DNA from 4 places in the Staphylococcus simiae genome. Region 2 is predicted to be linked to each of the others. Evidence: predicted binding sites of a transcription regulator. Region 2 holds the regulator's gene; each other region holds the start of a gene.

Region 1 (8,177 bases), 790 kb from region 2:
TACTTAATGCTGCTTTATATGTCTCGCGACCAATACCAGATTTCTTGTAACCGCCAAATGGTGCACCTTCTGGGACTTGATTATACGTATTAATCCATATACGTCCTGTTCTCACAGCTTTCGCAATGTTTAATGCACGCGTAATATCTTGTGAGAAGACGCCACCTGCTAAACCATACTCTGAATCATTGGCAATATCTATGGCTTGTTGATCATCAGTCACTTTAATTACTGTTAATACTGGGCCAAAAATTTCTTCTTGTGCTAATTTATGTTCGTTACTCTCTACTGCAATTAGCGTCGGTTCAAAGAAATAACCTTTATCTAAACCATTAGTTGTTACACGATGACCCCCAGTAAGAATATTGGCGCCAGATTGTTTCGCATAATCAACATAAGATTGTATTTTTTCTAGTTGATCTTGGCCAGTTTGACTACCCATTTGCGTTGATTCATCTAATGGATCGCCCACTTTTATTTTTGAAAAGGCTTCTTCTAATCGAGGTATTAATTGATCATAAATTTTGTCGTGCACAAGTAAGCGTGATCCCGCACTACATACCTCACCTTGATTGAACAAAATACCTAATTGAATGCCTTCAACAGCTAAATCTAGATTAGCATCATCTAAGATAATATTTGCACTCTTACCACCAAGTTCAAGCGTCGCTGGGACAAGGTGTTTAGCAGCCGCTTCAGCAACTTGATAACCTACATCTGTTGAGCCTGTGAAAGATAATTTATCTACACCTTCATGGTTGAAAATAGCATTACCTGATTCTGACCCTTTACCTGTTAAGATATTAATAACCCCTTTAGGTAATATATCTTGGAAAATTTTAGCTGCTTCTAAGAGACTTAATGGTGTTGATGATGAAGGTTGAATGACAATGGTATTACCAGCGGCGATGGCAGGCGCAATCTTCCATGCTGCTAACAACATAGGGAAATTCCATGCCACAACTGCACCTACGACACCGATAGGTTCATAACGTACAATACTCATCGTATCTTTATCAATATCATTCACAGTACCTTCTTCAGTTTCAATAACACTAGCAAAATAGTGGAAATGTCTTGCTGCAAAAGGAATATCAATTGATGTTGTTTCACGAATTGGTTTACCGTTATTTAATGTTTCAACCATTGCCAAATGGTCTTTGTGTGCCATTAATTGATCACCAATTTGACGTAATAATTGTGCACGTTCCGTTTTAGAAGTTAAGCTCCATGATTCAAAGGCATTTTGTGCTGCTTTAACTGCTGTATCGACATCTTCATTTGTCGCCTTTGTAATATGTGAAAGTGTTTCTCCAGTAGCTGGATTCGTCACTGCGATTGTATCATTACTACTACCTTTAACAAATTCTCCGTTGATAAACAAACCGTAATCCTGGGCAATATAATCTTGAATGTTCACTGTCATTTTTATCTCTCCTTTGTATGTAGTAAACGTATGACTTAAAGTAATGATGTTACAATAGTCATTATATAGTAAGCGTTTACACAAATGAAAATCATTAGCTCAGTCATTTTTCGTCATTGATATTCCTGCTGTCATCATCTCTACTGTTAAATATTTAATTTATAAAAAGTATTGCTAAACTTATTGTTAAAATACATAATATAGTAAAATGCATTTGAGAATTATTATCATTAAGATGATAGAATAAGTTAGTGATAATTAACTTAAGCATTGTATTAACAGTTTGGAGGTTTCACTTGTGCGAATTATTCTATTAATTATCGGTATCATCTTCACTGGATTAGGTATCGCTGGTGCCGTTTTACCATTACTACCGACAACCCCATTTCTACTTGTAGCCGTTTTCTGCTTTGCTAGAAGTTCAGAGCGTTTTTATAACTGGTTGGTTCGACAAAAAATATATAAAGAATATGTTGAAAATTTCTACTTACACCGAGGATATACACTACCTCAGAAATTCAAAATTTTGTTAAGTCTCTATATTGTTATCGGCTTTTCTATACTAGTAGTTCCTATTTGGCCAGTTCGTATTGGCTTGATGATTCTTGTAGTGATACAAACTATCGCTTTATTTACTTTTGTCAAAACACTTCCTCAGACAAATAAGACAAAGGATTAATACCAGTGTCTATCCTTGAATATCGTTTACAACTTTTAACAATTCAAATAGTAAAACACCTTCGTATGATTGATTTTGTATTCAACTTCAACAATCTGACTTAACTTTACTTTTATGTGAGGTTGAGTCCATTTCAAATAGATCATACAGCGCGGAGTAGCACAGCAATCATTTTTCAAAAATTTATATCGCCCATGCACACTAACAAGACCCCACCAGGATGATAGGACAGTAATCATTGTCAAAAAATTTATGTCGTAAAGCCACCCTGACAAGGCTCGCAGGGATGATAAAGCAGTGATTTCTTAATAGTTCATCATACAGACAATTACTAACAATCACATCATATTACTTACAGCATACGTTCTGTCTTAGAATCCTTATATTACAAAAAATCTCGAGACCATCATTATTTATGATCATCTCGAGATAATTTCAAACTATACTATATCGTGTAATAATTCAGTCTAGCTATTAGCAATAAGTCATTATTGTTCATAATCATATGCTGTTTGGATAATACCTTTTAACTCACTGATTAACGGTTCTTTTGGATTAGCAGTCGTACATTGATCTTCAAATGCTAATTCTGCCATGCGATCAATTGTTGATGCTAGCACTTCTTCTGTGACACCTTGTGCTTTTAAATTCATATCAATACCTACTGAGCAACCTAAGTTATACACTGCTGTTGCCAATGCTTCGACTAATTCTTCAGTTGTTTGTCCTTCTAAACCTAAAAATCTAGCAATATCAGCATAATCTTTATCCGCTCTAAAGAAATCATATTTAGGGAATAAAGCGTGTTTTTGCGGGTCTTTAGCATTATAACGAATCACATGAGGTAATAAGATTGCATTGGTTCTACCATGTGGTATACCATACTCGCCGCCAATTTTATGCGCTATGGAGTGTGAAATACCTAAAAACGCATTAGCAAATGCCATTCCGGCCATTGTTGATGCATTATGCATTTTTTCACGTGACACTTTATCACCTTGATCCACTGACGATTTCAAGTAGTCAAATGTTAACTTAATCGCTTGTAAGCTTAATCCTCTTGTATAATCAGATGCCAAAACAGATACATATGATTCAATAGCATGTGTTAATACATCCATACCAGTATCTGCTGTTACACTTTTAGGTACACTCATTACAAATTGTGGATCAACAATAGCGATATCTGGTGTTAACGCATAATCTGCTAATGGATATTTCACATGTGTCTCACTATCAGTGATAACAGCAAATGGTGTTACTTCAGAACCTGTTCCTGAAGTAGTTGGTATACAAATAAGTTTAGCATGTTCTGGTTTGCCAATTTTATATGTTCGTTTACGAATATCTAAGAATTTTTGTTTCGCTCCAAAGAATGATGTTTCTGGATGCTCAAAGAACATCCACATTGCTTTAGCAGCATCCATTGCTGAGCCTCCACCAAGTGCAATGACAACATCTGGTTGGAAATCAATAAACATGTCTAATCCTTTGTAAACTGTATTTGTTGATGGATTTGGTTCAACATCACTAAATACTTTAATTTTCGGTTGTGGCACTCGACGTCTTAAGACACTTTCGACAGTATCCACATAACCAAATTTAACCATGCCTGGGTCAGTTACAATCATAACTTTGTCGATATGATCCATCTCTGTTAAATACATAATGGCATGTTCTTCAAAATATACTTTTGGAGGTAATTTAAACCATTGCATATTATTGCGACGTTTAGCAATTGTTTTAATATTTAATAAATCTACTGCACTCACATTATGTGACACTGAATTATGACCATAAGAACCACAACCTAATGTTAATGATGGAATTAATTCATTATACATATCTCCAATACCTCCAACAGCTGATGGCGTATTAACTAGTACACGACATGCTTTCATTGTTAACCCAAAGGCTTGTTGTAAATCACTATTTTCTGTGTGTATGACAGCAGTATGTCCTAAACCTCCAAATTGTAATGTTTGTTTACATATTTGAAAAGCATCATCGTGTGATTGTGCTTTAACCATCGCCAATACTGGAGATAATTTCTCACGAGATAACGGATAATCTGCTCCAACACCTTCAAGTTCTACAATTAATAACTTAGTATCCGTTGGCACTTTAATGCCTGCAAGCTCCGCAATGGCTACTGCTGATTTACCAACAATATCAGGTTTAACAGCTGTTTTATGATCATTCATTACAACATCTTCAAGTTGTTTCAATTCTTCTTGTTTAACAAAGTATGTACCATGTGATGTAAATTCATTCACTACGTCGGTGTAAACTTCTTTATCAACAACCATAACTTGTTCAGACGCACATATCATACCGTTATCAAATGTTTTAGAGCCAATAATATCATTAACCGCACGTTTAATATATGCTGTTTTTTCAATATAAGTCGGTACATTTCCTGGTCCAACACCTAAAGCAGGTTTCCCTGTTGAATATGCTGATTTCACCATGCCAGAACCACCAGTTGCTAATACTAATGCAATATCTTTATGATTCATCAGTTGCTTTGTTGCTTCGATAGAAGGTTCGTCAATCCATTGAATGCAATCTTGTGGAGCACCTGCTGCAATTGCTGCGTCTAAAATAACCTGAGCAGCTCGTTTAGATGATTGTTGTGCACTTGGGTGAAAAGCAAAAATGATTGGATTAGCTGTTTTAATGGCTATCATCGCTTTAAATATCGTTGTTGATGTTGGGTTAGTAGTTGGTGTAACACCACAGATAACACCAACTGGCTCGGCAACATAAGTTAAACCTTTCTGCTCATCTTCTCCTATAACACCGACCGTTTTATTATTTTTAATAGAATTCCAAATATATTCTGAAGCATATAAATTTTTAATTGCTTTATCTTCATATACGCCACGCCCAGTTTCTTCATACGCCATTTTTGCTAATGTCATGTGTTGATCTACAGCTGCTAGACTCATTTGATGTACAATATGGTCAATTTCTTGTTGTGATTTTTTAGATAATGCTTTTAAAGCTGCTTGACCTTTGGCAGCCAAAGCATTAATCATATTTGCTACTTGTTCTTCAGTCCCTCGTCGTTCTTTTTCTGATACAGTTCCCATATCAACCTCTCCTTTAACTTTGTGAATTATTTCACAAACATTATAGTATATGTTTTTTTAGATATAAAGAGATTTTGATAAAAAAATTTTAAAATTCGACTATTATTTGAACAATTAAAGTTTTTAAATTATAGTTTTACGCTAGGAAGTACTGCTGTGACTGACTTTGAGTGACATATTTGTTCCTTTATTTTCAAGATGACAATAAAAAACACTTTTCTTTGTTGTACATTGTAATTTAGGTCCTCAAACAAATCAGACTAAAAATCTTAATTATCTCTTATCCCAGCTTATACATTATAGTGTGAATTTATTATCAGATTTTTCTTTGCCGAGGACTCAATGCCCAACTTTTGAGTTTATAAAAATTATTTATTCATTTATCCTGTGTTGCATCCCTATCTCAGGAATATCGGCATCAAATTCTTTTATATTTTTATGATTTTAATTTGCATTTAATTAATCGGTTCTAAAAGTTAAAGAATCATAATTTACTAAACTATTTTTTAATACAAAAATAGCTATCTCCGTCGAGATAGCTCATCATTAATCGTCACATCTTATGCTGTATGAAACAACTGATTGTATATATAAGTAGTATACTCGGTTTATCATTTCATCTCACGTACTGTTAAATCAAGACGTTGCCCGATAAATGACTGTAATACATAGGCATCATGACTAATAATAATCATTTGAATATTACTTTGCTGTTGTAACATTTCAATCACTTTTTCTTCATTTATAACATCTAAATTAGTAGTCGCTTCATCTAAAATTAAAATATCCGGCTCACATATTAATGCTTTGGCAATCCATAGCCGCTGAAATTGTCCACCACTCAGTGTATCAACGCGTTGTTGTAATAGTGATTTTGATAACTGACATTGTTTCATTACGTTATTAATTCTCTGTTGAAAACCTTGTCGTTTAAAGCCAAAGTTTTTTAAAGGTGTAAGCAAAACCTGCCTTACTGTCTGTCTACCATTCAAGGTGTCACGTTGATACTGGGGAACATATTGAATATGTTTCATCCACTGTTTCGTAGTATACTCATTTCTTTCAATGCCGTTATAAAGCAATTGCCCACTATAATCCATATCAATACCAGCAATAATCTTAGCTAACGTAGACTTGCCACTACCACTTTGACCACAAATTAATATATGTTGTGCTGTCATCGTCACATTCAACTGCTCGATGATATTTTTGTCTTGTCCCCAAACCTTGGTTAGATTGTTAATTGTCAGCATAGTAGTAAGCCCTCCTGTTAGCTATATCAATGAGTTGTTGTGTATAGTCTTCTTTGGGTGCACTTAAGACATCCTTCACACTGCCACTTTCAATTATTTCACCACTTTTCATAATACTGACTTCAGTTGCATACTGACGAACGAGATTAAAATCATGAGTAATAAAAATAACTGTCATTTGTTGTTGTTTGACAATATCCATTAGATAATGCATAAAAACGTTACTATTTTTTATATCCAGTGCACTTGTTGGTTCATCTAATATTAATATTTTAGGGTGTCGAACCATTGCTAATACAAACGCAACACGTTGCGCCATACCACCGCTTAATTGAAATGGGTAACTGTTAAGCACTGTCTTAGGATTTGAAAAACCTAATTGTAGCAACAACGATTCTATTTGTTGTTGTTGCTGCACCTTTGATACTGATGACTGTATTGTCCGATACACTGCATTGAAATGTTTTTGTATCGTTACATTACTAAACATATTGCTATTAGCATCTTGAAATACTGCATCCGTTTCATTCAAATTGATACTGACATGTCCTTGATATTCTAATTGGGAATGTCGCATATTTAAAATTGTACGTACTAATAATGACTTGCCACTACCACTCTCACCAACAATAGCATGGAATTCACCAAATTTAACTGTCATTGACAATGATTTTAATAAGGCTTGATTATTGTTATAAATGGTTAATTGTTCAACTTCTACTGCATTGTTTATTGATTGATGTTGTTGTGAATCATTTGACATAAGTACGCATAACCTCCTAACAATAGCCCTGGAAAGAAAAATAGCCATGGTGCACTATTAAAAAAGCTTTTACCATCAAATAAGATTGTTCCAAGTTCTGGAGTTGGAGGTTTAATACCTAACCCTAAAAATGCCAAACCTGAAATACTCAGCATAATTTTACCGAAATCAGCTGATACCAATGCCAACACATTACTGGTTAAATTAGGAATAATGTGAAAGAACGTTGTTTGTATTTTAGAATATCCACTTAAAGGTGCATAAATAATAAATGGTTTTGTAATAATATCACGCGTCAGATTTCTAAAATAACGTAAGTATCGACCTAGCCAACCTATTGTCAAAGCAACCATTAAACCTACTATGGAGTCATTAACAAAAGTCAGCACAATTAATGCAATGATGAAGGATGGTATTACAAGTAACATATCAGCAATAAACATCATCATAACATCGATGAAACGCCCTACTATTCCAGAAATTAAGCCTAATAATAAACCTGTAACTACACTTAAAATAATAACTATAGCAGTTAACAAGAGTGTGACCGCACTTCCAATAATTAATCGTGATAATAAATCACGTCCTAATTGATCAGTACCTAGCAAATGATGCGTTAAACTAGGTGGTTGCAATTGTGCTGATGTGTTAATCATTACTGGATGATAGTATGTATAAAGCCATAAAATAGCTAATAATGCGATTGAAATGACATATAGTAATATACTTTTTATTGTTATCATTTCTCCACCCGCTTCCTTTACATATGACGTTGTTGACAACTTAATTTAGGATCATTTTTCAAAATAGCTAAGTCTCCAAGATAGTTAATAAGCATAATTGTTACAATGATGATAACTAAAATACCTTGAATTAATGGATAGTCTCGTTGATTAATAGCATTAATTAATAATTTACCTACACCCGACATACTAAAAATCACTTCTAAAATGACAATTTT
Region 2 (8,177 bases):
TGGTGCATAAAAATCAAAACCACGGTCTAATTCAATAAATGATTGATGGTCAAATGTTAACGTATCAATATCAAAATCACCTATCATATAACCTGATTGATAAATATTACGATATTTGTCATTGTCAGCTTCTAAGCCTTGTGGGCACATCAGCATAACATCATAACCATCTAACTTAAAGTAATCGGGACATTCCCACATATAACCAAAATTTGTTAAATGTGTCTTGATTTCTCCCAATAGTTTCCAATTTACAATATCATCAGTGACATATAATAATAATCGCCCTTGTTCTTCATTATTTTGAGCAGCTAAAATGGCATAGTATTGATCATCTATTTGAAAGACTTTCGGATCTCTAAAATGACTAGTATAACCTTCTGGTTGCTGACTAATCACTGGTTTAGGAAACTTTTCAATTGTGCCATCCTCTGCCATACGTGCAATCATTTGACTTGAATGTCTGTTCCAATTACTATCTCTATGATTTCCAGTATACATGTAATATAAATGATCATTATATTCAAAAGCGCTACCACTATAGACACCATGACTATCATATTTAGTATCTGGCTTTAAAATAGGACCATGCGGCTCAAATGATACTAAATCTTTACTAGTATAGTTATACCAATACTTTAATCCATGAACTGCTCCTAATGGAAACCATTGATGGGATACATAATATGTCCCTTTATAATAAATTAAACCGTTAGGATCATTTAATAATCCAGTTTCTGGTTGTATATGAAACGTTTGTCTATATTTTGATTGATCGACTTTACGTTTTAATTCTTTAAAATACTCTATATCAACATCTTCTATACGTCGATATCTCTCTTCTCTTGTCCAATCTATCATGGTTGTTGTACAGTCCTCCTTTAATAGATTATGTGTTAATCAATTATCATCTATTATAACAAAGATTTAACACATCATTTATGATTTATTCATACTTATTATAATACATTTGGTATCGGTTCCAAAATAAATTTAAAAATAAAGCGTCTATACTTTAACATTTATTGTGACGCTATAAGGTGCATGTTCTTTATTTAATAACTGTTGAATTTCTTCAATCGCACGTTGTCCCGCTTCAAAATAATTGAAATGTACCGTTTTAATTGAAGGCGATACCAACTGTGTCATAGGATCTCCACCAAAACCATAAACTTGTTGTGGTTTAAGTTGCGTATCGTTATCCGAACAATATTTATATATAGCTAATGCTATCGTATCTGTAGCGCCGACAATTGCATCAGCATGACTAATATGTTGCAGTTTTTCTGACACATCTAACTTTGCATCCATATAGTTAAACACTGTTTCGTGAATGCGTGGTTTAATATGATATTCTTGTAATTTATCTAATAATCCATTTTTTCTATTTATACCTATGGCAATATCATTTTCACTAACACTAAACACTTCTACATCTTTATAACCTTGTTGACCTATCCATTCGCCAACAATTTGCCCAGCCATATAATCATTATGAATAATACTATGTAATAATTCATGTTGCTGTCCTACAATAACAACTGGAATATCAATTTTTTGAATGGCCTCTATATGTTGATCTGTGATATCAGTTGCCATTAAGACAATACCATCAACTTTACTTCGTGCAAATGTTTCTAACGCTGTGATTTCAGCATTAATATCCAATCCAGTATAGTTCAATAATAATTGTGATTGGAATTTTTGACATTGCATTGCTAAACCTTTAACCGTCTCGTCAACAGCAAATGAATTCATTCTTGGGATGATAGCACCAATGAGGTGAGTTTGTTTAGCTCTCAAACTTTGTGCAAATTGATTTGGCTGATAGTCGTTATCTGCAATAATTTTGGTTAGTTTTTCACTCGTTTCTTTACTAACTGAGCCATTATTTAAAAATCTTGAAACTGTACTTTTAGATACTCCTGCAATTCTTGCAATGTCTGAAATCGTCTTCATTTTTATCACCTGTCATTTTTTGTAGCACTTATGTATATTTTAGCATATCTGTAACCGCTTTAAGTAACTTTTTATGTTAGCTTTGTTAATTCTAACCTTAAAAGAGATTCCAATGACTTAACAATAGAATCTCTTAATCATTATTATTTTTACTACTATGCTTTAGGTAATCATCATCTTTTAATATGACGATTAAAGCGATTTAACTCTCCATAAAAATAGGCGTGCTCACCATGTACAATTTTGTCCAAACCAATTTGTGTTTCTTCTTTAGTTACTGATAATGGAGCAAATAATTTTATAGTCCGTGCAATCACATAAGTCATAATAATACTAAACATAATTACTGCACTTACACATAAAATTTGTACGCCTAATACATGTATATTTCCTGAATAAAGAAAGCCATTTTCAATATCAGGATTAGCTTTGTTACTTTGAAATACTGCTGTTAATATAGCACCAATAATGCCTCCCACACCATGTATACCAAAAGCATCTAAAGCATCATTATACTTTAATTTAACTTTGATATAATTTACAACAACATAACAACTAGCACCGCCAATGACGGCCATAATGATAGCACTCAAGTAACTTACATAACCAGCAGCTGGTGTAATGACTACTAATCCAGCTAATACACCTAATAATAAACCAAGTAAACTCGTTGTATGTTTAAATAAATATTCCAACAGTAACCATCCAAAGGCTCCAGCACTTGCTGCAAGTACTGTATTCGTAAAAGCAAGCATAGCGATATGATCAAATGTAAAAGCACTACCAACATTAAAACCATACCAACCTACCCATACGAAAATGCCTCCAATCAAAGTAATAATCAAATTATGTGGCGTTGGTATATCATTTTTCTCATGATTACCTATCATTATTGCCAGTACTAATCCAGAAACCCCTGAAGTAATATGGACGACTGTACCACCAGCAAAATCGAGCACGCCTAACTTATTAATCCAACCTCCGCCCCATACCCAGTGAGCTACAGGGCTATATACTAAAGCTGTCCAAATGACTACAAAGATGAGATACGGTATAAACTTCATTTTCTCAGCTATTGAACCGGATAAAATTGAAATCGCAATTGTGCAGAACATCATTTGAAACAACATAAATAATGCTAAAGGTACATGAGGACTAATTTCTTTATCAATGTTAAAACCTACATGATCAAGTCCCAAGAAATCTAAATTACCAAACCACAAATTACCATGACCAAAACTTATAGTAAATCCTACAGTTATCCAAACAAATGTCACTAAGATAATTGCAGCCATACTTTGCATCACTGTATTTAAGGCATTTTTAGATTGAACTAACCCACCGTAAAATAAACTTAACCCTGGAGTCATCAACCAAACTAATAATGTACATAAAAATAAAAAAATTGTATCACTAATATGCATACTTATCACTCCCTTATTGTCATAATAATCTGACAATTTAAAAAGAGCAAAAATCGGTCAATAAATGTAACCTATCATGTCATATTTTCTAACAAAAAAATGCCTCAGCAGTGACATGCATCATCACTTGTTGAGGCATTATTAGTATTACAGCTGTATTTTATTTATGCTTTTTCAATCGTTATCGTCCATGATGCATCATCTAATTGTTCATAGTTAGTTACTGGATATCCATTTTCAGCTGCCCAATTAGGAATAGCTTCTGTTGCTTGCGTACAATCAAAATCGATTTTTAATTCGTCACCTATTTCTAAAGTTGTCATCTTCTTTTGCGCTTCAATTAGTGGAAATGGACAAACCATACCGACTGTCCCAAGTTCATATAACATTTAAATAACCTCCTAAATTGTTTGTGTTTGACTAATCGTTTGTCTCTGTTGTTTGTTTATCTGTTTCATAGGTCTAATAAATATAAAGTAACTTATTGTCCATACACCTAATATCATTGATCCTAAAGCAATCCATCCTTGCCAAGACATTGTCGCAGTTTCTACTAAACCATTACCAATCGAACACCCACCAGCAACAGATGCCCCAAAGCCCATGCAGATACCTCCAATTGCGCTATTCTTAATTGTTGTTCTATCCGGTAAGCGCCACTTAAACTCTCTAGCTCCTCTTGCAGCAATATATGAACCGATAAAGATTCCTAAAACAAGTAAGACACCCCAATCAATAAATTGTCGGTCTCCAGATATCAAAAAATGAATTAAGTTCGCAGATGGCGTAGTTATACCTAATCCATATGGGCGTCCTGTTGACGCACTCATTGGCCACGCAATTAAAGCAATCACTCCCACTGCGATTGCAGCAACAAACGGGTGATATCTTTTTTCAAATAAATAATGTCTTAATCCTGAAAAGCGTTGTTGCAACTTTGGTACAGCCATTTTAGGTTTAGGTCGTTTTAACGTTTTGATTATAAGAAATACTGTAATAATAGTTAATAACATTACGAGTATCCATATAGGAATACCTGTTGTTTGAGAGATATCACTATTAACATTAGTAGATTGATTAATAAATGTCATCACTGGTAATAATATACCAGTTTTGGTTATTGCTGCTGTGAAGGCATAAAGTACCAAGGCTATCCAACTACCGATGAGTCCCTCTCCTGCACGGTACCATGTTCCTGTGGCACATCCTCCTGCCAATACAATACCTATGCCAAAGATAAATGATCCAATGATCGTACCAACAACCGGAAAACTATGTGTTGGTATTGTAATCAATCCTAGTCGAGTCAATAATAATAATCCTATACTTTGAATTGTGATAGCGATAAGTAAAGCATAAAACATTTTATTACTTTTCTGCACATACATATCACGAAATCCGCCTGCTAAGCAAAAGCGTGTTCTCTGCATTACAAAACCTAATAAAACACCAACAATAAGTCCACTAACAATTGTCCAAATCATTCAACCACCCTTTTCCGATATGTTTACTAAGTATTATAATTGAATAAATTTATGTTTTCAACCTGAGATCATGTTTATTCGAGTTAATTTAGAAATTACATTGATGATACTAGATATGATAAATCTCATAAATATATGATTCATAACTGTTTATCATGATTCTCTTATGTTAAAACTAATAGATTGGATATAGCTGGAAATAACGTTTGTATGTTCCAAAGATCATCGTCACACTCAACATCAATTTACGCTAAATATCTTTTGGACCTATTTTACAAGTTGATATAGACTCAATTACATTCGACAGTCATAAACGATAATAAACTAGCATTGATAACTAATAAATTCTAATAAAAAAAGCAATGTCCTTCATATTTATATGATGAACACTGCTTATTTAAACAATTCTTTAATAGTCTATGTTATTCACTATAATTTTTCATAAAAAATAATAATGATTGTAATTCAATACCTAAATCAATTTGGTGTACTTGAACATCTGCTGGCGTATTAATGCGACCAGGCGTAAAGTTTAAAATGCCTTTCACACCAGATGCAACTATCTGATCTGCCACTTTTTGTGCAACTCTTTCAGGCGTTGTTAAAATAACTACATCGATATCTTGTTGTTTCAATGTTGATTCTAGTTCACTATTATCTTTAATAACAACATTACCAATTTTTTGACCTATCACATCTTTTTTAACATCAAAAGCTTCCGTAATAGTCATTTCATCATGTATAGAAAAGTTATATGTAAGTAGTGCTTTCCCCAGATTTCCGACACCAACGATAGCAATCTTAATTATATCGCTCTCACTTAATTCCGATTTAAAAAATTCTAATAAACTATCAATATTATATCCATAACCTTTTTTACCTAATTCGCCAAAATAAGAGAAATCGCGACGAATTGTAGCCGAGTCAATTTGTAACGCTTCGCTAATCGCTTTGGAGTTTACACGATCAACGCCTTTAGATTTTAATGTGCTAACAAATCTATAGTATAGTGGTAAACGTTTTAAAGTTGCTCGAGGAATTTTAACTTGGTCAGTCATTCGTTATTTCCTCCTTAGAGTTTGAAAGAACTTCTATTTCTGTATTCAAACGATGTAGAGCGTGAATGCAAAATTATTAATAAACAAACAATTGATTGCAATGAATACTTAAATATTATACATTATTAATTTTTAAAAATAAATATCTTAGTTTCAAGTATAGTTCTAATACTGTAAAATAGAAAGTAATGTATTCATTTCTTATCATACTATATTTATGAAATATGTTGACTATAGACGAAAGGTGACGATTGAATGATACTTTTACAACTTAATCATATAGCAAAATCATTCGATGGTGAAGATATTTTTACTGATGTTGATTTTGAAGTCAAAACAGATGAACGTATCGGTATTGTTGGTAGAAATGGTGCTGGTAAATCAACATTAATGAAAATTATTGCTGGTGTAGAGGGCTATGATACTGGTACTATCTCCAAAATTAAAAATTTAAAAATTGGCTATTTAACTCAACAAATGACGTTAAATTCAAATGCCACAGTGTTTGAAGAAATGTCAAAACCATTTAACCATATTAAAAATATGGAACAATTGATTAAACAAGAGACTGATTGGTTAGCACAACATGCCAACGACTATGATACCACTGAATATAGTGAACATATGGAACGCTATGAGTCTTTGACAAACCAATTTGAACAATTAGAAGGATATCAATATGAAAGTAAAATAAAGACAGTATTACATGGTTTAAATTTCACTGAAGAAGATTTTGACAAACCGATTAACGATTTTAGTGGTGGTCAAAAAACTCGATTATCATTGGCTCAAATGCTGCTAAATGAACCTGACTTATTATTATTAGATGAACCTACTAACCACTTAGATTTAGAAACAACTAAATGGTTAGAAGATTATTTAAGGTATTTCAAAGGTGCTATTGTCATAATCAGTCATGACCGTTACTTTTTAGATAAAATTGTTACTCAAATTTATGACGTTGCCCTTGGTGGTGTTAAAAAATACATTGGTAACTACGATCAGTTTATTGCTCAACGTGATCAATACTATCACAAGCGCATGCAAGAATATGAGCGTCAACAAGATGAAATCAAACGTTTAGAAACATTTGTTGATAAAAACATTACACGTGCTTCGACAAGCGGTATGGCTAAAAGTCGCCGTAAAATGTTGAAAAAAATGGAACGTATTGATAAACCAATGTTAGATGCCAAAAGTGCTAACATCCAATTCGGCTTTGATCGGAACACTGGTAACGACGTCATGCATATTAAACACTTAGAAATTGGTTATAGCTCACCTATCACTAAACCGATTAATATTGAAGTGTCTAAAGGTGATCATATTGCTATTATCGGACCAAATGGTATAGGTAAATCAACATTAATTAAAACAATTGCTGGCTTACAACAACAACTCGGTGGCGACATTAATTTCGGTGCTAACTTAAAAATCGGCTATTATGATCAAAAACAAGCTGAATTTAAATCTAATAAGACAATTTTAGACTATGTATGGGATCAATATCGTGACATGAATGAAAAAGATATTCGCGCTGTCTTAAGTCGATTCTTATTCGTGCAAGATGATGTCAAAAAAATAATTAATGATTTATCTGGTGGCGAAAAAGCGAGATTGCAACTTGCGCTTTTAATGTTACAACGTGATAATGTCTTAATATTAGACGAACCTACCAATCATTTAGATATTGACTCAAAAGAAATGTTGGAACAAGCTTTACAATATTTTGAAGGTACCATACTCTTTGTGTCTCACGATCGTTATTTCATTAATCAACTCGCTAATAAAGTGTTCGATTTAACCGCTGATGGTGGTACGATGTATCTAGGTAATTATCAATACTATATCGAAAAAATTGAAGAACGAGATGCTTTACAAGCTCAAAGTGATGCACAAAATAATGACCATCACCTGGAACATACAACGATTAATAAAGAATCTTCTTACCATAGTCAAAAGGAACAACGCCGTCTTCAAAGAAAATTAGAAAGACAAATTTCTGACTGTGAATCATTAATAGAATCACTAGAGGCTGACATTGAAACTATCGATCAACAATTAACACAACCCGAAATTTTTAATGCCCCACAAAAAGCCAATGAACTAGCTATGCAAAAGTCTGATAGCGAACAAAAATTAGAACAAGCAATGATAGAGTGGGAAGAATTACAACAAAAATTATAATTTTACTTGAACTCTTATTGTGTTATATACACAATTTAGAGTTCTTTTTTTACAGATTTTTAAAA
Region 3 (8,177 bases), 360 kb from region 2:
TATGAAATTTGAAATGCAAGCAAACACAACTGAAATCTTAGGGGAAGATGATGTTGAAGGCGTTAGACTAGCGGATGGCAGAGAAATAGAAACAGATTTAGTAGTGATGGCTGTAGGTATTAGACCATATACAGAAGTAGCGAAAGATGCTGGTATAGAAGTAAATCGAGGCATCGTTGTTAATGATGTCATGCAAACAAGTGACGACAATATCTATGCTGTTGGTGAATGCGCTGAACATGATGGTAAAGTTTATGGATTGGTTGCACCATTATATGAACAAGGAAAAGTGCTTGCAGATTACTTAACTGAACAACAAACAGATGGATACAAAGGTTCAACAACATTTACATCTTTAAAAGTATCCGGTTGTGATTTATATAGTGCTGGACAAATTATCGAAAGCCCAGATGTTAAAGGCATTGAAATCTTTAATAGTATTGATAATAACTACAAAAAAGTATTCTTAAAAGATGGTAATGTTGTTGGTGCAGTATTATACGGAGATACAGATGATGGCTCTCGTTTCTATAGTATGATGAAAAAAGGTGAATCTATTGAGGATTACACGCTTGTGTCATTATTAACAAAAGGTGGAGAAGAAACAGGTACATCTATTGCTGATATGGCTGATGATGAAACGATTTGTGGTTGTAATGGTGTAGATAAAGGAACTATCGTTAAAGCAATTACTGAAAATGGTTTGACTACAGTTGAAGAAGTTACAGCTCAAACAAAAGCCGGTAATTCTTGTGGTAAATGTAAACCTCAAATTGCGCAAATTTTACAATATACATTAGGTGACGATTTTGTAGCAGCTAAACCAGCAGGTATCTGTAGCTGTACGGATTTATCTAGAGATCAAATTGTTACACAAATACGAGCAAAAGGACTTAAAACATCTAAAGAAGTGCGTCATGTCCTAGACTTTAAAAATAAAGGCGGCTGTCCAAAATGTCGTCCAGCAATAAACTATTACTTAAATATGGTTTATCCATTCGACCATAAAGATGAGAAAGAATCAAGATTCGCTAATGAACGTTACCATGCAAATATCCAAAATGATGGTACATTCTCTGTTATCCCGCAAATGCGTGGAGGTGTAACAGATGCCGATCAATTAATTCGCTTAGGAGAGGTAGCTAAAAAATACGATGTACCATTAGTTAAAGTTACTGGTTCTCAACGTGTTGGTTTATATGGTCTTAAAAAAGAAGAATTACCACAAGTTTGGGAAGATTTAGGTATGCGTTCAGCATCTGCGTATGGTAAGAAAACACGTTCAGTAAAAAGTTGTGTAGGTAAAGAGTTCTGTCGTTTTGGTACACAATATACAACAGCACTTGGTATTAGACTAGAAAAAACATTCGAATATATTGATACACCTCATAAATTTAAAATGGGTGTTTCAGGATGTCCTAGAAGTTGTGTAGAATCAGGTGTTAAAGACTTTGGTATTATTTCAGTAGAAAACGGCTTCCAAATATACATTGGTGGTAACGGTGGTACTGAAGTTGAAAAAGGTGAATTCTTAACTACAGTAGAAACTGAAGATGAAGTAGTTAAATTATGTGGTGCACTAATGCAATATTACAGAGAAACTGGTATTTACGCTGAAAGAACAGCACCATGGTTAAGACGTCTTGGTTTCGAAAATGTTAAAGAAGTACTATTAGATAAAGACAGACAAGAAGAATTATTTGAACGCGTCATGGAAGCTAAAAAAGCAGTTGAAGAAGAACCTTGGAAAGCTATTACTAATGATGCAGAAGCAAGAAAAATCTTTGAAGTGGAGAAGGTGTAATTAATGGCTACAAAAGAAAAAGTGAAAGTAACTACATTGGATGAATTAACACCATTAATTGGTAAAAAGGTCTTTGTTGGAGATAAACAAATTGGTTTATTTTTAACTGAAAGTGGTAAAATTCACGCTATTCATAATGTGTGTCCGCATAAACAAGGTCCATTATCAGAAGGCACAGTAAGTGGTGAATACGTCTTTTGTCCACTTCATGATCAAAAAATTGATTTGAACACGGGTATTGTTCAAGAACCAGACGAAGGTTGCGTTGACGTTTATGAAGTTGAAGTTATAGACGGAGACGTATATGTATGTCTGTAACAGACTACGGTAAAGTATATTTGATAGGTGCTGGGCCTGGAAATCCTAATTATTTAACAAAAAAAGCGGAACGTTTAATACAACGAGCTGATATTATCTTAGTTGATCGTTTAGTAAATCCTCTTATCTTACAATATGCTAAGCCTAATGTAGAAGTTATAGATGTAGGAAAGAAACCTTACGCTAAACATATACAACAACAAAGTATTAATGAACAAATTATTGAAGCGGCACGACATCATCAGCTAGTTGTTAGGTTAAAAGGTGGCGACCCAGCCATCTTTGGTCGTGTACAAGAAGAAATTGATGCATTGAATGAATATGGCATTCAATTTGAAATTGTGCCTGGAGTAACATCGGCAAGTGCAGCAGTTGCTACGATGAATACTGGGTTAACGATGCGAACTATTGCTAAGAGTGTGACATTTTCAACAGGTCATTTTAAAGATTCTGAAGAAAATGAAGTTGATATTAGTAATTTGATTAATGGTGGTACACTAGCAATTTATATGGGAATTAAACGACTAAGTAAAATTATCGACCAAATTAAGCGCTATACCGATATAAATTACCCAATTGCAATCGTATTTAATGCATCATGCTTTAATGAATTTGTAGTAACAGGTTACTTAAGTAATATTATCCAACGTTTAGAACAACATCAGGTAGAGGCAAAGCCAGGAATTTGTATTATTGGTGATGTTGGAGAATATGTGGATTATTCTAGACAAACTTGGCCTGAACATCGACCATTTTATGTGATCAGTGGTGACCAGCAAGAAGCACTAGAAATTTGTGAATATTTATATGATAAAGGATTTGGCTGTATGATCAATCCTAATCAAACTAAACATATTGATTATCACCCATCACAACGTAAATTTTATCAAAATTTTATTAATGACCAACAAGATGTGATTTATATCTCAACATCACATTTTAAACAATCAATGGAACAGTGTATGTAGTCACTTTATAAACAATATAAGTAAGACTTTAATCATAGGTAACTGAATGACCTGTATTAAAGTCTTATTTTTTATATTTCGAAACACATGAGATATGTGAAGTGAAATGTCATGAAAATGTTGAAATTTTACAACAGGATAGGGAAAATCCCTAACCAATTAGGTAATTCCCTAATATTAATATTTTGTGAAAAAATATACAATCTAGTTAAAGGAAAAAACATCTTGATGAATTAAACAATTAATGGAATGAATATAGATCGTATTTGTACGTAGGAGGATAAAATAAATGGGAAAATTCGGATTAAATTTCTTTAAACCAACAGAAAAGTTTAATGGTAATTGGTCTGTTCTTGAATCTAAAAGTAGAGAATGGGAAAAAATGTATAGAGAGCGTTGGAGTCATGATAAGGAAGTAAGAACAACGCACGGTGTTAACTGTACTGGTTCATGTTCATGGAAAGTTTTTGTTAAAAATGGTGTGATTACATGGGAAAACCAACAAGTTGACTATCCAAGTTGTGGACCAGATATGCCCGAATATGAACCTAGGGGATGTCCTCGTGGTGCATCATTCTCTTGGTACGAATATAGTCCACTACGTGTTAAATATCCATACATTAGAGGTAAACTTTTAGATTTATGGAATGAAGCATTAGAGGAACAAAATGGTGATCGTATAGCTGCATGGGCTTCTATTGTTGAAAATGAAGATAAAGCCAAACAATATAAACAAGCACGTGGTATGGGTGGCCATGTACGTTCTACTTGGAAAGATGTCACAGAAATTATTGCAGCACAATTACTTTACACAATTAAAAAAGATGGTCCAGATAGAATTGCTGGTTTCACACCAATTCCTGCTATGTCGATGATTAGTTATGCAGCTGGTGCAAGATTTATCAATTTACTTGGTGGAGAAATGTTAAGTTTCTACGACTGGTATGCCGATTTACCACCAGCTTCACCACAAATTTGGGGTGAACAAACAGACGTGCCAGAATCAAGTGACTGGTATAACTCATCATACATTATTATGTGGGGGTCTAACGTTCCTTTAACACGTACACCTGATGCTCACTTTATGACTGAAGTACGTTATAAAGGTGCGAAAGTTATTTCTGTAGCACCAGACTATGCTGAAAATGTTAAGTTTGCAGATAATTGGTTAGCGCCAAACCCAGGTTCAGATGCAGCAATTGCACAAGGGATGACACATGTTATCTTGCAAGAACACTATGTCAATAAACCTAATGAACGTTTTATCAATTATGCTAAACAATATACTGATATGCCATTCGTTATTATGCTTGATGAAGATGAAAATGGTTATAAAGCAGGACGTTTCTTACGAGCAAGTGACTTAGGACAAGAAACTGAACAGAGCGAATGGAAACCAGTTATTTACGATACGATTAGTGAGTCATTAGTAGTTCCAAACGGTACTATGGGTCAACGTTGGGAAGAAGGTAAAAAATGGAATCTTAAATTAGAAACTGAAGACGGTTCTAAAATCAACCCAACATTATCAATGGCTGATGGTGAATATGATTTACAAACAATTCAATTCCCATATTTTGACAGCTTTGGAGATGGTATTTTCGAACGTCCAATTCCAACTAGAACATTAACATTAGCTGATGGCAAGGAAGTTCAAGTGACTACTATTTTCGATTTAATGGCAAGTCAGTATGGTGTACGTAGATTCAATCATGAATTGGAAGCTAAAGGCTATGATGATGCAGAATCTAAATATACACCAGGTTGGCAAGAAACTATTTCTGGTGTCAAAGCTAGCTTAGTTACTCAAGTAGGTAAAGAATTTGCTCAAAATGCGATTGATACAGAAGGTCGTTCAATGATTATCATGGGTGCAGGAATCAATCACTGGTTCAACTCAGATACGATTTATCGAGCAATTTTAAACTTAGTTATGTTATGTGGTTGCCAAGGTGTTAACGGCGGAGGCTGGGCACACTATGTAGGACAAGAAAAATGCCGTCCAATTGAAGGATGGAATACAATTTCATTTGCTAAAGATTGGCAAGGTCCACCACGTTTACAAAATGGTACAAGTTGGTTCTACTTCGCAACAGATCAATGGAAATATGAAGAATCAAACGTAGACAAATTAAAATCACCATTAGCTAATGAACTTAAACATCAACATCCTGCTGATTATAATGTCTTAGCAGCACGTCTTGGTTGGTTACCTTCTTATCCGCAGTTTAATAAAAATAGTTTATTATTTGCTGAAGAAGCAAAAGATGAAGGTATTGAATCAAATGAAGATATTTTAAAACGTGCAATTGAAGAAGTTAAAACAAAACAAACACAATTTTCTATAGAAGATCCAGATTTAAGAAAAAATCATCCTAAATCATTATTTATTTGGCGCTCAAACTTGATTTCAAGTTCAGCTAAAGGTCAAGAGTACTTTATGAAACATTTATTAGGTACAAAATCAGGATTATTAGCAAGCCCAAATGAAGACGATAAACCAGAAGAAATCCAATGGCGTGAAGAAACAACAGGTAAATTAGATTTAATGGTATCACTTGATTTTAGAATGACAGCAACACCGTTATATTCAGATATCGTATTACCAGCAGCAACTTGGTATGAAAAACATGACTTATCATCAACTGATATGCATCCATTTGTTCACCCATTCAATCCAGCAATTGACCCATTATGGGAATCACGCTCTGACTGGGACATCTTTAAAACATTGGCTAAATCAGTATCAGAAATGGCTAAAGATTATTTGCCTGGCACATTCAAAGATGTTGTCACTACGCCATTAAGTCATGATTCTAAACAAGAAATTTCAACACCATATGGTATCGTCAAAGATTGGTCTAAAGGTGAGGTTGAAGCAGTACCAGGACGTACAATGCCAAACTTTGCAATCGTTGAGCGAGACTTTACTAAAATTTACGACAAATACGTAACGTTAGGACCTAAATTAGAAACAGATAAATTAGGCGCACATGGTGTTAGCTTTGGTGTTAGCGAACAATACGAAGAACTGAAAAGTATGTTAGGTACATGGGGAGATACTAATGAAGATTCAGTGAGAACAGATCACCCACGTATTGATACAGCTCGTAATGTTGCAGACGCTATGTTAAATCTATCATCTGCGACAAACGGTAAATTATCTCAAAAATCATACGGAGATTTAGAAGAACAAACTGGTATGGAATTAAAAGATATTTCAAGTGAACGTGCAGCAGAAAAAATTACGTTCTTAAATATCACATCACAACCAAGAGAAGTTATTCCAACAGCTGTATTCCCAGGTTCTAATAAACAAGGACGTCGTTATTCTCCGTTTACAACAAACGTTGAACGCTTAGTACCATTTAGAACATTAACAGGTCGTCAAAGTTATTATGTTGACCATGAAGTATTCCAACAATTCGGTGAAAGCTTACCAGTTTATAAACCAACATTACCGCCAATGGTATTTGGTAACAAAGACAAAAAAATTAAAGGTGGAACTGATGCCTTAGTATTACGTTACTTAACACCACACGGTAAGTGGAATATCCACTCTATGTATCAAGACAATAAACATATGTTGACATTATTTAGAGGTGGTCCAACAGTTTGGATTTCAGATGAAGATGCAGCTAAACATGATATTAATGATAATGATTGGTTAGAAGTATATAACCGTAATGGTGTCGTAACTGCTAGAGCTGTTATTTCACACCGTATGCCTAAAGGGACAATGTTTATGTATCATGCTCAAGATAAACATATACAAACACCAGGTTCAGAAATTACTGATACTCGTGGTGGTTCACATAATGCACCAACGAGAATTCACTTAAAACCAACACAACTTGTTGGGGGATATGCACAAATTAGTTATCACTTTAACTACTATGGTCCAATTGGTAACCAAAGAGACTTATACGTAGCAGTTAGAAAAATGAAGGAGGTCAATTGGCTTGAAGATTAAAGCGCAGGTAGCAATGGTATTAAATTTAGATAAATGTATAGGGTGCCATACATGTAGTGTAACTTGTAAGAACACTTGGACGAATCGTCCAGGTGCAGAGTACATGTGGTTTAACAACGTTGAAACTAAGCCAGGTATGGGTTATCCAAAACGTTGGGAAGACCAAGAACACTATAAAGGTGGCTGGGTATTAAATAAAAGAGGTAAGTTAGAACTTAAATCAGGTAGTAGAATTTCTAAGATTGCTCTAGGTAAAATCTTCTACAACCCAGATATGCCTTTAATTAAAGATTATTATGAGCCATGGAACTACAACTATGAACATTTAACAACTGCTAAAGCTGGTAATCATTCTCCAGTAGCTAGAGCATATTCTGAAATTACTGGCGAAAATATTGAAATTGAATGGGGACCAAACTGGGAAGATGACCTAGCAGGTGGTCATGTAACTGGACCTAAAGACCCAAATATTCAAAAAATAGAAGAAGATATTAAATTCCAATTTGATGAAACATTTATGATGTATTTACCTCGTTTATGTGAACATTGCTTGAACCCAAGTTGCGTTGCTTCTTGTCCTTCAGGTGCAATGTATAAACGTGATGAAGATGGTATCGTACTTGTTGACCAAGATGCATGTCGTGGATGGCGTTACTGTATGACAGGTTGCCCATATAAAAAGGTTTACTTCAACTGGAAAACGAATAAAGCTGAAAAATGTACATTCTGTTTCCCAAGAATTGAAGCAGGTATGCCAACAGTTTGTTCAGAAACATGTACAGGTCGTATGAGATATTTAGGCGTATTATTATATGATGCTGATCGTGTGCATGAAGCGGCTTCAGCTACAGACGAAAAAGATCTGTATGAAAAACAATTAGATTTATTCTTAGATCCATTTGATGAAGAAGTGATTGCACAAGCTGAAAAAGATGGCATTGGATATGATTGGATTGAAGCAGCTCAAAATTCTCCAATTTATAAATTGGCAATTGAGTATAAATTAGCATTCCCATTACACCCAGAATTTAGAACTATGCCAATGGTTTGGTATTGTCCACCATTAAGTCCAATTATGAGTTACTTCGAAGGTAAAAATACAGATCAAAATCCT
Region 4 (8,177 bases), 880 kb from region 2:
CGATTGGCCAATCATGGCACACCCACCCATAGCACCAAACATACCGGAAAAAATATTAGCAATTCCTTGACCACGTGATTCTCTATTTTTATTACTTGATGTATCTGTGACCGTATCTATTAATTTTGAAGTTAATAAACTTTCAACTAAGCCGACAATAGCCATTGACGCAGAATAAGGTAAAATAATTTTTAAGGTATCCAGATTAAAAGGCACATTAGGAATAACTAATTGCGGTAATGTACGTTTAATATCACCTAAATCGCCTACAGTATGTACATTAGAACCTGTTGTCATGGATACAATGGTCAATATGATAATCGCGATTAATGGTGCGGGAATAGCTGTAAAATAACGTGGCAATACATAAATAATAAGTAAGGTTACTATGACATAAATATATGTATCTATTGAAATACCAAAAATATGTTCAATTTGTGCCATAAATATCATAATTGCTAAGGCATTGACGAAACCAATCATGACAGAATTGGGGATAAATTTAATAAGTTGCCCCACTTTAAATATGCCTAGTATTAATTGAATGACTCCCATTAAAATAGTCGCAGCAATTAAATAATCCAGACCGTAGTCTTTAACTAGTGGTGTCACAATTAACGCTACCGCACCGGTTGCTGCTGATATCATAGCTGGTCTTCCACCTACAAAGGCACTAACGACTGCAATAATGAAAGAAGCATATAAACCAATCATCGGATCCACGCCTGCAATGATAGAAAAGGCAATCGCTTCTGGTATTAATGCTAGTGCAACGACGATACCTGCTAATATATTGGTCTTAGGGTCTTTAAACCATTCATTTTTTATTTTGTTGTTCATATTTGCTCCTTTCAAATTTTTATATTTATATGTACATTCCATATAAACAACTAATTTTTTCTTATAATCAAAACAAACCTATTTTAGCAGTATTCATAATGACTATCTATAGTTAATGTCATTTATTAATCAAGACAATACATCTATCAAGATACATAGGCAATCACCTTGCCAACATGACCCGCCATAGAATCAAATTGTACAAACAGAACAACAGCTCGAAACATCACTCGTTCCAAGCTGTCATCCAGTCATTATTTTATTATGTTATTGTTTATCGTATGTCTGTAACGCTTCTTCCATAATATTCCATACTTGCTCCACATCAACCTCAGTTGCAAAATAAGCATTCGCAGCTTTACCAGTAACACGATTTAAATCTACTGACATGGTGCCATAAGTTAAGTCACTTTGATGTTCTATATCAATATTCACATGTTGCATTGTAAATACTTCTGGATGCAATAAATATAAAATTGTACATGCATCATGAATAGGTCCGCCGTCCATATCAAAAAATTTTTTATAAGTTGATTTGAAAAAGCGTAATAATTCTACGACAAATTGTGCAACATCGTTATCTATATGACTAAAGCGCTCAATCACTTGATCAGTTGCTAAGACTTGGTGTGTGACGTCTAAGCCAAAGACATTGATACGTATACCACTCTCAAAAACACGTTTTGCAGCTTCTGCATCTACCCATATATTAAATTCTGCTGTAGGTGTCCAATTACCAAACGTACCACCGCCCATTAGAGTGATAGAAGCTATATTATCTGCAATGTCAGGTCGACGAATTAATGCTGTCGCGACATTCGTTAAAGGGCCCGTCGCAACGATAGTCACTGGCTCTGAACTAGTTGTAACATGATGAATAATAACATCGGCAGCCGCTTGCTTAAGTGGTTCTTTAGCTGGTTTATCTGGAAGTGTTGGTCCATCTAAGCCACTTTCACCATGTATTTCAGCTGCAAATGCTGCTTCTTTGATCAACGGTCGATTTGCTCCAACTGCTACATCAATATCATCACGTCCCATTATATCTAGCACATTCAACGCGTTCGTAGTATTTTTCTCTACTGCTTGATTTCCAGCAACCGTAGTTACTGCTAATATATCTAATGTACTGTTTGCGGCTCCTGCTAAAATTAAGGCTATAGCATCATCATGCCCTGGATCACAATCCATAATTATCTTTGTCGACATTACTACAACACACCTTTCCTAAATATTATAAAATTCTATAGTTCATCATAACCTTATCACTGATGTCACCTTTAACATTTATTGTAAACGTTATTATAACGATACGCATTGTCATTTTCTCTAAAACAAATTCAAAATTTGTTACTTCGTCTAAAATTTACTATATCAACTTGGTTTGTTAGCAAGTCATTTTTGACATAAAAATGAGACTATTTGAAATACATCAGTGTATCAAATAGTCTCTCATTATGGGGTATGGTTTATATTAAGTCTTGGTAGATGACGACTTTCTAATTATTTTAGTTCGTCAGCTTTTGACATAATATCTTTGAGTGTCTGTACTGAGTGCGCAAATTGAGTGCGTTCTTCTTCATTTAATGGTGTTTCTACAACATTACGAATACCACCTCTATTGATGACAGCAGGTACGCCAATATATAAATCTTCTTGACCATATTCTCCTTCCAATAAAGCAGAAATTGTTAATACAGCGTCTTCATTTCTAAAAATAGCTTCGGTAATTCTTGTTAAGCCCATAGCTACACCATAATATGTGGCACCTTTAGCTTTGATAATATCATAAGCGGCATCTCTAGTTTGAACAAAGATTTGTGCCACTTTTTCTTTTTCTTGTGGGTGTTTTTCTAAAATTTCTTTTAGAGGTTGTCCCGCAATATTAGCATGTGACCATACTGCTAATTCAGTATCTCCGTGTTCACCAATAATTTGTGCGTGAACACTACTTGGTGCCACATCAAATTCTTCACTTAATAATAATCTGAAACGTGCAGAATCTAAAATTGTTCCTGAACCTATAACACGTTCTTTAGGCAATCCAGAGAATTTCCATGTTGCATAAGAAAGAATATCAACTGGATTTGTAGCTACTAAGAAAATACCATCAAATTGAGATGCCATTACTTCATCTACAATAGATTTAAATATTTTCAAGTTTTTACTTACTAGATCTAAACGTGTTTCTCCTGGTTTTTGAGCAGCTCCTGCACAAATAACAACTAAATCTGCATCATGACAATCACTATACTCACCAGCTTTAACACGAACGGTTGTTGGAGAATAAGGTGTTGCATGTTTTAAATCCATCACATCACCTTTTACTTTTTCAGTATCTAAGTCAATGATAACTAATTCATCAACGATACTTTGGTTAACAAGTGAAAATGCATAACTAGATCCAACTGCCCCATTTCCGATAAGTACTACTTTATTTCCTTTAAATTGGTTCATTTTTTAAAACTCCCTTTAATATTGTTGTCTAAACCTTTGATGGTTTACTATTTCATTATCTTTAAGGTGCCATTAACACCTCTAACTTTAACTAATTCCTTCATATTTAATAATCAAATAAAACTTTGTGATTTATTTCACATATAGAATGTAACACGCATATAAATAACGGTCAATTATTAATTGTGATTTATTTCACATTTTTATAATAACTTTACACTTTCTGCGTTTTCTATACCTAATTAATTTCAACATCGAGTAGGAGGATAACCATTATTTGATTATCCGTCCTCTCACACCACCGAGCGTACGGTTCCGTACTCGGCGGTTCAATATCTTGCGTAAGCCGTCTCTGCGAGTTGGGTTAATGGTTCTAACCCCCACTTGTAGAGACGTTTTGTTGTAAGTGCACGATGAACTTCATGCGTTGATGATAAGCGCCAGTATTTCTTTCTTGAATTGGCAATTTTCATTGCACTCTTATGGTCAAGTCCATACTTACGTAACATCTTATATTTGGTTTTTATTCTTTTCCATCTTTTGAGGATTAGTTGTCTAATGCGTCGGTTTAACCATGATTGTAACTTCGTTACAAAACCTGTAATAAATCCTTTACCAAAGTAATTTATCCACCCTCGTGTTACTTGATTAATTTCTGATATAATCTCTTTAAAGGTACCTGGTTGTAAATGTCAATAAAAGAATGTACAAAAATGATTGTTTAAGAATGTACAAAAATGTCATTCTGTCTTTTCAACTTTCACAAAATGGTCTTTTAACCGATAAGACTTCCCAGTTATTTTTATGACATTTGAGTGATGTAATATGCGATCTAAAATGGCATTAGCTATTTTAGGGTCTTCAAATATTTCATTCCATAAATTGAAATTAATATTTGTAGTAAAAATGGTACTTTTCTTCTCATATCTTAAATCAATCAGTTGGAAAAAGAGTTTGGCATCTTCACTATCAATAGGTAAATAGCCTATTTCATCAATAATTAGTAATTTATATTTACTATAGTGCTTGAGTCTATTTTCTAACCGATTCTCTAATTGAGATTTTTTCAAATTTTGTATTAAATCATGACATTTAATGAAATACGTACTTACTCTTTTTTTCGCTGCTGACATACCAATTGATGTAGCTAAATGGGTTTTACCTACACCACTTGGACCTAAAAAGACAATATTCTGATGGTTTTCTATAAATCGTAAATGAGTAAAATCTACGATTTCTTGTTTATTGACGTTAGGTTGGAATGAAAAGTCAAAGTCGCACAGTTCCTTTTTAAAAGGGAATGCTGCTACCTTAACCATTGATTCAATCATATTCTTTTCTTTAACTGCGATTTCATAATCACTCAATTTAATTAAAGTATCAATAAATGATAAATCGTTAGTGATACTAAAATCTATCACTTCATCTAAATGAGTAATCATTTGATTCATTTTTAGATATGACAGATTATCTTTTAAACGTTGGTAGTTAGTAATATTATTCATCATACATCTCTCCTATCGTTTTTAAATTATCTAAGGCCAGCTGATTAATATCATCATGGTCTCCATAGGAGACAGCTAGCGTTTCTAAATAGTGTTGTTGCTGATAATTTAATTTATGATGGGTAATAGGATGCTCAACGATTAATTTGGTGTTATAATAAACAAACAAACGTTGATCATAAACTTGAACTTCAACCGTTTTTCCATAGTATTCAGCAGGAACTGAGTACTGATTGGAGCGATATGTAATCATATTCGAACGATTGACTTTCAAATATTTATGTTCTACTTTATATGAGTTTCTTACATGGACATTGGGTAATGGCTGTAAGAAGCTCTTTTCTTTTTTTACTTCAATAATTGGTATTTTTCCTGTCCCATTATGCACTGAGTAATTCAAACGATCATTTAATTCGTCAATAAATTGTGGAATTTCATGTAAGTATAATTGTCCTTGATAGGCATGAATTTCATCTAATATTTTCATAATGGATTCAACTTTACCTTTCGTTCTAGGACGACCAGCTATACACGGCTTCACTTTAAAATTAAAATCATCAGCGAATTGTTTGAATTTAGGATTAACTTGTCCACTAAACGTTTCAGTCCTAGGTTGACTCATCACTGTTTTCATATTATCTGTAACAAGTTCCTCTGGAACACCTTCAATAGATTCAAAAGCTTGAACCATTAAATTAAGTAATACATCTAATGATTTACTCATCGTAACTTGCATAATTTTGAAGCGTGAATATGACAGGAGTAAAACACCAATATTTAAAGATACCTCTTGATGATCCTTCGTTTTAAATCTTATATCTTCCTTCCAATCAAATTGAGCTTGGCAACCTGGTTTTGTTTCAAATCTAGTTGTTCCAACAGGCGTTGACTTTTGTCGTCCTTTTTTAAAATAATTATTGAATAAATCATGTTTTCTTATATATGTTCTAAATGTGGAATACGCACAATTTAGACCATGATTATCTTTAAGGTATTGCCATAACACGCGTTTATAAAAGAATTTCTGTTCACATTCTTCAGACAACAATTCTTTTATTAAATCATAATAGGGATCAATTTTAGATTGTTTTTTTCGATTAACCGAAGGTTTAAAGCCATTTAAATATTTATCTATTGTTCTTCGATCTACATTCATTTGTCTTGCGATTTCACTTTTATTAATTTTCATGTTTAAGCTCTCCATAACAATTTTTAATTTTGGTAAATCTGAAAGAGTTGTAACTTCATAATCTGTATTTATATCTAAAGATAATTTCATTGTTATTCACCTCAATAAAATTATCTCTAAATTTTACAGATTGTACATACTTAAACAGTCAAAAGTGTACATTATTAAATTATCATTTCCACCTGGTCTATTTCGTTTCGTTAGACGTCTTAAGGTGCGTTTTAAATTTCTTCTTGCTTCCATAGTCGGTCTGAAACGATAAGTGCCATTTACTTTGGTCATTAGACAACTCAAGAACTTTAAACGTGTGATAGAACCTACCTTGCTCTTTTCACTATTTACAATAAGTTTAAGGTCTTTTTCGATAAACTTTGTCACACTTTCCATGACACGTTGACCCGCTCGTTTTGTACGTACAAAGATGACGAAGTCATCTGCATAACGAACAAAGCGATGACCACGTTTCTCCAATTCATTATCTAATTCGTGAAGATAAATATTACAAAGTAACGGGGAAATAACACCACCTTGCGGTGCACCTATTTCTCTACTTCGATAATTACCATTGAGGTCGATTGCACCAACCTGTAGGCTTCTACGAATAAATTTAGAAATGGCTTTATCTTGAACATGTCGTTCAAATAGATACATTAATTTATCATGGTTCAACATATCAAAGCACTGTTTTAAATCACAATCAACTGCAACTAAGTAACCTTCTTCATAGTATGTTGCACATTCTTTAAGTGCAGTTCCTGTACTACGATTCGGTCTAAAGCCATGACTGTGTTTTGAGAAAGTACGGTCGATACTAGGTTCAATGACTTGTTTAATGGCTTGTTGGATAACTCTGTCTCTTGCGACAGGGATTCCAAGCACGCGCTTTTTCCCATTTGATTTAGGTATTTCAACCTTTCTTACTGCTTGTGGCTTATACGTGCCATCAAGCAGTTTTTGTTTAATTTGTGGAAAGTATTTTGCGAAATGTGATGTTAATTCACTTACTCGCATGCCATCGATGCCAGGTGCACCGTTGTTTTTCTTCACTTTCTTAATTGCTTTTTGTATATTATTCTCTCTTACAACAAGCTCCATCATAGATGGAGACTCACGATACATTTCTTTCATTTCACCTAAGATTTACTGTACGCACTCATATATCCTTTTTCGTTCCACTACTTATCTTTCTATGAGTTGCCAATCATTAATTGTATTCTGTACGTTGTAAATCTCTAACCTCCATTCTTTACTTTGTATGAATATTGTTCAGTCCTTCAGTATTTCTACCTACTATGACCTCTGCTGACTTCTCATCATTCGTTATTACTACGATTTTTTTATCGCTGATGAGACCTCCCCGGGTAAGAGTAACCACTTTCCACTCATTCCACTGCATCATTTACTATATAGAACTCGGGTAGTATCGGACTTTATCTTGTATTGCAGATTCATCCATTCCACATAGCCTTGTATGATATTTCTGTTCGTCAGTGCGAGTGTTTGCGTCCGACTTCCTTCAGATTCCATTTCACAATGGACACCCTTGTCTTTCGCTAACAGTTCCTACTACCAAGCCTGTAACGGACTTTCACCGTCTAGTAATTACCCATGCCGGGCGCACAATAAAAGAGATATGACCATTTATCTGATCATATCTCTTATTGATATTTTTAATTTGCTGATGTTGAATTGCTATATAAAAATAGCTTGTCTTTATATAGTAGATTTAACAAAACCCATTCATTTATCTTATAGTACATTATTTAGTATATCTTTGTTAAATTTCGACAAATACAGCCTATTTTTAATGTATATTTAGTCAATTGTATACAATTTTTGCTAAAAAGTAAGGAAATAAATAAAAATGTCATATAATTATCAAACTTTTAGAAATAATTATATTTTTTTGTTTCAAACAATTGAATATGACAATTTTTAGTAGAATAATTGAATTAAACAGATTAAAGGAGGAGTATCATGCTTACAGAACAAGAAAAAGATATTATCAAACAAACGGTGCCATTATTAAAAGACAAAGGAACAGAAATTACATCTATTTTCTATCCTAAAATGTTCAAGGCACATCCCGAACTTTTAAATATGTTCAACCAAACTAACCAAAAGAAAGGTATGCAATCTTCTGCCTTAGCACAAGCAGTAATGGCTGCAGCAGTTAATATTGATAA

Evidence for each region. Region 2 encodes Rex, which represses fermentation and respiration genes when NADH is low (regulators of the CRP and FNR family bind a similar motif). Its sites were predicted from a motif close to TTGTGAAATATTTCACAA; they were not measured.
Region 1: adhE (bifunctional acetaldehyde-CoA/alcohol dehydrogenase) is a predicted target of Rex. The motif match lies at 5,220-5,237, and genes of this name have one in related genera.
Region 3: J3R86_RS10690 (nitrate reductase subunit alpha) is a predicted target of Rex. The motif match lies at 3,276-3,293, and genes of this name have one in related genera.
Region 4: J3R86_RS00845 (L-lactate dehydrogenase) is a predicted target of Rex. The motif match lies at 3,481-3,498, and genes of this name have one in related genera.

The regions. Positions count from the first base shown of each region.
Region 1 is NZ_CP071589.1:106,869-115,045, reverse strand. It holds gene J3R86_RS00485 (aldehyde dehydrogenase family protein) at 1-1,426, opposite strand, end outside; gene J3R86_RS00480 (YbaN family protein) at 1,725-2,105, shown strand; gene adhE (bifunctional acetaldehyde-CoA/alcohol dehydrogenase) at 2,594-5,200, opposite strand; gene J3R86_RS00470 (ATP-binding cassette domain-containing protein) at 5,812-6,453, opposite strand; gene J3R86_RS00465 (ATP-binding cassette domain-containing protein) at 6,440-7,216, opposite strand; gene J3R86_RS00460 (ABC transporter permease) at 7,183-7,950, opposite strand; gene J3R86_RS00455 (ABC transporter permease) at 7,977-8,177, opposite strand, start outside.
Region 2 is NZ_CP071589.1:1,942,486-1,950,662, forward strand. It holds gene J3R86_RS08935 (sucrose-6-phosphate hydrolase) at 1-861, opposite strand, end outside; gene J3R86_RS08940 (LacI family DNA-binding transcriptional regulator) at 1,009-1,959, opposite strand; gene J3R86_RS08945 (ammonium transporter) at 2,133-3,383, opposite strand; gene J3R86_RS08950 (sulfurtransferase TusA family protein) at 3,548-3,772, opposite strand; gene J3R86_RS08955 (YeeE/YedE family protein) at 3,785-4,864, opposite strand; gene J3R86_RS08960 (redox-sensing transcriptional repressor Rex) at 5,290-5,925, opposite strand; gene abc-f (ribosomal protection-like ABC-F family protein) at 6,181-8,112, shown strand.
Region 3 is NZ_CP071589.1:2,298,935-2,307,111, reverse strand. It holds gene nirB (nitrite reductase large subunit NirB) at 1-1,804, shown strand, start outside; gene nirD (nitrite reductase small subunit NirD) at 1,808-2,122, shown strand; gene cobA (uroporphyrinogen-III C-methyltransferase) at 2,113-3,090, shown strand; gene J3R86_RS10690 (nitrate reductase subunit alpha) at 3,380-7,063, shown strand; gene narH (nitrate reductase subunit beta) at 7,053-8,177, shown strand, end outside.
Region 4 is NZ_CP071589.1:200,650-208,826, reverse strand. It holds gene J3R86_RS00855 (SulP family inorganic anion transporter) at 1-840, opposite strand, end outside; gene J3R86_RS00850 (nucleoside hydrolase) at 1,108-2,049, opposite strand; gene J3R86_RS00845 (L-lactate dehydrogenase) at 2,344-3,297, opposite strand; partial or broken gene J3R86_RS12265 (group II intron maturase-specific domain-containing protein) at 3,627-3,983, opposite strand; gene istB (IS21-like element helper ATPase IstB) at 4,038-4,802, opposite strand; gene istA (IS21 family transposase) at 4,795-6,081, opposite strand; partial or broken gene ltrA (group II intron reverse transcriptase/maturase) at 6,172-7,110, opposite strand; gene J3R86_RS00820 (globin domain-containing protein) at 7,969-8,177, shown strand, end outside.